Regions from separate parts of the Bacillus sp. WC2503 genome, predicted to be linked through region 1. Evidence: a T-box and tRNA genes for the amino acid it is inferred to sense, from the RefSeq annotation. Region 1 holds a T-box; the other holds one or more tRNA genes.
What was found. A T-box is a leader RNA that pairs with one kind of tRNA and senses whether it is charged. The one in region 1 lies ahead of thrS (threonine--tRNA ligase), so its partner is inferred to be a tRNA-Thr.
Positions count from the first base shown of each region.

Region 2: it has a tRNA-Thr gene. The T-box ahead of thrS (threonine--tRNA ligase) is inferred to sense a tRNA for this amino acid. The anticodon was not compared.

Region 1 is NZ_JBQYMD010000001.1:1,629,309-1,631,527, forward strand. It holds gene rluF (23S rRNA pseudouridine(2604) synthase RluF) at 1-257, shown strand, start outside; T-box leader at 379-602, shown strand; T-box leader at 638-860, shown strand; gene thrS (threonine--tRNA ligase) at 905-2,219, shown strand, end outside.
Region 2 is NZ_JBQYMD010000001.1:4,074,920-4,077,138, reverse strand. It holds rRNA gene rrf (5S ribosomal RNA) at 1-35, shown strand, start outside; tRNA gene ACUN26_RS21080 (tRNA-Val) at 40-115, shown strand; tRNA gene ACUN26_RS21075 (tRNA-Thr) at 120-195, shown strand; tRNA gene ACUN26_RS21070 (tRNA-His) at 205-280, shown strand; tRNA gene ACUN26_RS21065 (tRNA-Leu) at 304-384, shown strand; tRNA gene ACUN26_RS21060 (tRNA-Gly) at 415-489, shown strand; tRNA gene ACUN26_RS21055 (tRNA-Leu) at 506-594, shown strand; tRNA gene ACUN26_RS21050 (tRNA-Arg) at 598-671, shown strand; tRNA gene ACUN26_RS21045 (tRNA-Pro) at 682-755, shown strand; tRNA gene ACUN26_RS21040 (tRNA-Ala) at 771-843, shown strand; tRNA gene ACUN26_RS21035 (tRNA-Met) at 864-940, shown strand; tRNA gene ACUN26_RS21030 (tRNA-Ile) at 944-1,020, shown strand; tRNA gene ACUN26_RS21025 (tRNA-Ser) at 1,038-1,130, shown strand; tRNA gene ACUN26_RS21020 (tRNA-Met) at 1,158-1,234, shown strand; tRNA gene ACUN26_RS21015 (tRNA-Asp) at 1,238-1,313, shown strand; tRNA gene ACUN26_RS21010 (tRNA-Phe) at 1,328-1,403, shown strand; tRNA gene ACUN26_RS21005 (tRNA-Thr) at 1,418-1,493, shown strand; tRNA gene ACUN26_RS21000 (tRNA-Lys) at 1,504-1,579, shown strand; tRNA gene ACUN26_RS20995 (tRNA-Gly) at 1,593-1,663, shown strand; tRNA gene ACUN26_RS20990 (tRNA-Ile) at 1,674-1,750, shown strand; tRNA gene ACUN26_RS20985 (tRNA-Asn) at 1,758-1,832, shown strand; tRNA gene ACUN26_RS20980 (tRNA-Ser) at 1,839-1,929, shown strand; tRNA gene ACUN26_RS20975 (tRNA-Glu) at 1,935-2,006, shown strand; gene ACUN26_RS20970 (RNA polymerase sigma factor) at 2,143-2,219, shown strand, end outside.

The DNA.
Region 1 (2,219 bases):
TTTTAGGTACAAAAACACTTCCTTGTGAGGTTACACAGTTATCAAAATATGAGTTCCAAATTATTTTAACACAAGGGCTGAATCGTCAAATTCGCCGTATGTGTGAAGCTTTAGGTTATCAAGTGTATACGTTAAAACGTACGAGAATTATGAATATAGAATTGAATAATTTACCAGTTGGGCAGTGGAGAGATTTATCGAAGAAAGAGAAAAGACGTCTATTTTCAGATTTAAATTACGAACCACAAGATTGGTAAAATTGTGAAGTGAAACCAAAAAAATTTGGTTTCACTTTTTTAAATTAAATAAATAATTTTTTTAAACACTTGCAAAAATAAAATGAATAAGATATATTAAATAACAATAAATGGATGTTTTATAAAAGCAAAGAAAAGGACACGAGTTATTTTACCCGGTTATACAGAGAAGGAAGGAAAGCTGAGAACTTCCTAACGCAGAAAAATAACTTACCACCTTAGAGCTGCACTGGGGAAATGAAGTATCTAGTGCCGTGTATGCGACGTTATCGCAAAAGAAGCCATTATGTTTTTTGTGATGGGAATCTGGGTGGAACCACGGATATAAGCATATTCGTCCCTATTTTAGGGATGAATATGCTTTTTTGCATTCAATTTCATAATAAGCGAAGAAAAGGACACGAGTTATTTTACCCGGTTATACAGAGAAGGAAGGAAAGCTGAGAACTTCCTAACGCAGAAAAATAACTTACCACCTTAGAGCTGCACTGGGGAAATGAAGTATCTAGTGCCGTGTAAACGACGTTACCGTAAAAGAAGCCATTGTAGGTTTACAATGGGAATCTGGGTGGAACCACGGGTAAAAGCACGCTCGTCCCTATTTTAGGGATGAGTGTGCTTTTTATTATGAAATGGAGAGATGAAAAATGAAAGAACAGATGATTGAAATTAAATTTCCAGATGGTAGTGTTAAAGAATTTGTAAAAGGAATTACTTTAGAAGAAATTGCTGGATCAATTAGTAGTAGCTTGAAAAGGAAAGCAGTCGCGGGGAAAGTAAATGATCAGTTATATGATTTACGCCGAAATATTGAAGAAAATGCGGAAGTAGAAATCATTACTATAGATTCAAATGATGGAGTAGAAATTGCAAGACACTCTGCGGCACATATTTTAGCGCAAGCTGTAAAAAGATTATATGGTGATATAAATCTTGGGGTAGGGCCTGTTATTGAAAATGGATTTTATTATGATATGGATCTTCCAAGTAGTGTAAACGTAGAAGATTTACCAAAAATCGAGAAAGAAATGAGAAATATTATAAAAGAAAATATAAGTATAGAACGAGTTGAGGTTTCTCGAGAAGAAGCAGCAAAACTGTTTCAAGAAATGAACGATCGCTTGAAATTAGAACTTTTAGAAGCAATTCCTAGTGGGGAAAGTGTAACACTATATAAACAAGGTGAATTTGTAGATTTATGTAGGGGGCCACATGTACCATCTACAGGTTATTTGAAAGCATTTCAATTAACTCACGTTTCCGGTGCATATTGGCGAGGTGATAGTAATAACCAAGTGCTTCAGCGTATATATGGTGTTGCATTCTCTTCTCAAAAAGAGTTAGAAGAGTATTTACATTTTGTTGAAGAAGCAGCAAAAAGAAACCACCGTAAGTTAGGTAATGAACTTGAGTTATTTATGTTTTCTGAAGAGGCTCCGGGAATGCCATTTTATTTACCGAAAGGCCAAATTATTCGGAATGAATTAGAAGCATTTTTAAGAGAAATTCAAAAAGAATACAATTATCAAGAAGTACGCACTCCGTTTATGATGAACCAAGAAGTATGGGAGAGATCAGGGCACTGGGGCCATTATAAAGATAATATGTATTTCTCAGAAGTAGACAACAAAAGTTTTGCATTAAAGCCAATGAACTGTCCAGGACACATGCTTATGTTCAAAAATAAATTGCATTCTTATCGTGAATTACCAATTCGCATGTGTGAGTTCGGTCAAGTGCATCGCCATGAATTTAGCGGAGCGTTAAACGGATTATTAAGAGTACGTACTTTCTGCCAAGATGATGCTCATTTATTTGTAACACCAGAACAAATTGAGGATGAAATTAAATCCGTAATGGGGCAAATTGATTACGTATATAAAACTTTTGGATTCGAATATGAAGTGGAGCTGTCTACTCGTCCAGAAGATTCAATGGGTGACGATAAATTGTGGGAGCAAG
Region 2 (2,219 bases), 2.4 Mb from region 1:
GACCTTGTCCCTGTGAGAGTAGGACGTTGCCAGGCAAATGGAGGATTAGCTCAGCTGGGAGAGCACCTGCCTTACAAGCAGGGGGTCGGCGGTTCGATCCCGTCATCCTCCACCATTTAGCCGACTTAGCTCAATTGGTAGAGCAACTGACTTGTAATCAGTAGGTTGGGGGTTCAAGTCCTCTAGTCGGCACCAGTAACTATGGCGGTTGTGGCGAAGTGGTTAACGCACCGGATTGTGGCTCCGGCATTCGTGGGTTCGATTCCCATCAGTCGCCCCATTTTTTCTTAAATAAATTAATATGCGGGTGTGGCGGAATTGGCAGACGCACCAGACTTAGGATCTGGCGCCTTTGGCGTGGGGGTTCGACTCCCTTCACCCGCACTTTTAATAAAATATCTCATAACATGTCTTGCGGAAGTAGTTCAGTGGTAGAATACAACCTTGCCAAGGTTGGGGTCGCGGGTTCGAATCCCGTCTTCCGCTCCAATTTTCAATATGACATGCCGGGGTGGCGGAACAGGCAGACGCACAGGACTTAAAATCCTGCGGTGGGTGACCACCGTGCGGGTTCGACCCCCGCCCTCGGCACCATATGCGCCCGTAGCTCAATTGGATAGAGCGTTTGACTACGGATCAAGAGGTTAGGGGTTCGACTCCTCTCGGGCGCGCTTTTATTAACGGGAAGTGGCTCAGCTTGGTAGAGCACCTGGTTTGGGACCAGGGGGTCGCAGGTTCAAATCCTGTCTTCCCGATATTCCCAAAAACATGGGGCCTTAGCTCAGCTGGGAGAGCGCCTGCCTTGCACGCAGGAGGTCAGCGGTTCGATCCCGCTAGGCTCCACTTATTTTTATATTACTTATGGCGGTGTAGCTCAGCTGGCTAGAGCGTACGGTTCATACCCGTGAGGTCGGGGGTTCGATCCCCTCCGCCGCTACCATAAGGACCTTTAGCTCAGCTGGTTAGAGCAGACGGCTCATAACCGTCCGGTCGTAGGTTCGAGTCCTACAAGGTCCACCACTCAAAGTTTATATCTCGGAGGTATACCCAAGTTCGGCTGAAGGGATCGGTCTTGAAAACCGACAGGCGGCGAGAGTCGCGCGGGGGTTCGAATCCCTCTACCTCCTCCATTTTTTCTAAATTAAATATTTTATCATCGCGGGGTGGAGCAGCACGGTAGCTCGTCGGGCTCATAACCCGAAGGTCGCAGGTTCAAATCCTGTCCCCGCAACCAAATGGTCCCGTGGTGTAGTGGTTAACATGCCTGCCTGTCACGCAGGAGATCGCCGGTTCGACCCCGGTCGGGACCGCCATTTTTTTACATAAAGGCTCGGTAGCTCAGTCGGTAGAGCAGAGGACTGAAAATCCTCGTGTCGGCGGTTCGATTCCGTCCCGAGCCACCATTTTGAAATCGCAAGCCGGCTTAGCTCAATTGGTAGAGCAACTGACTTGTAATCAGTAGGTTGGGGGTTCAAGTCCTCTAGCCGGCACCACTTTCAAAATGAGCCATTAGCTCAGTTGGTAGAGCATCTGACTTTTAATCAGAGGGTCGAAGGTTCGAATCCTTCATGGCTCACCATTTACAATTTAATGCGGGTGTAGTTTAGTGGTAAAACAAGAGCCTTCCAAGCTCTGGTCGAGAGTTCGATTCTCTTCACCCGCTTTTCAATTATGGGCCTATAGCTCAGCTGGTTAGAGCGCACGCCTGATAAGCGTGAGGTCGATGGTTCGAGTCCATTTAGGCCCACCATAATTGTTCCGCAGTAGCTCAGTGGTAGAGCTATCGGCTGTTAACCGATCGGTCGTAGGTTCGAGTCCTACCTGCGGAGCCATATTATAGAGAAGTACCCAAGTGGCTCAAGGGGCTCCCCTGCTAAGGGAGTAGATCGCGAACGCGGTGCGAGGGTTCGAATCCCTTCTTCTCTGCCAGAATTGGCCCGTTGGTCAAGTGGTTAAGACACCGCCCTTTCACGGCGGTAACACGGGTTCGAATCCCGTACGGGTCATACTAAAAGAGATAGCATAATCTGCTATCTCTTTTTTGTTGTGTAAAAGTGGGCTTTGGATAGTCTGCTTTTTTTTATGGATTTCTTGTATACTTTTTTCTATTTGAATCGTCTAACTAATAGAAAGGAGAGAGCGATGGAGTATGAAAAAATCATTATAGAAACATCTAAAAGCATTTATAGGTATTTACTTAAAATTGGAGTACCACCAGT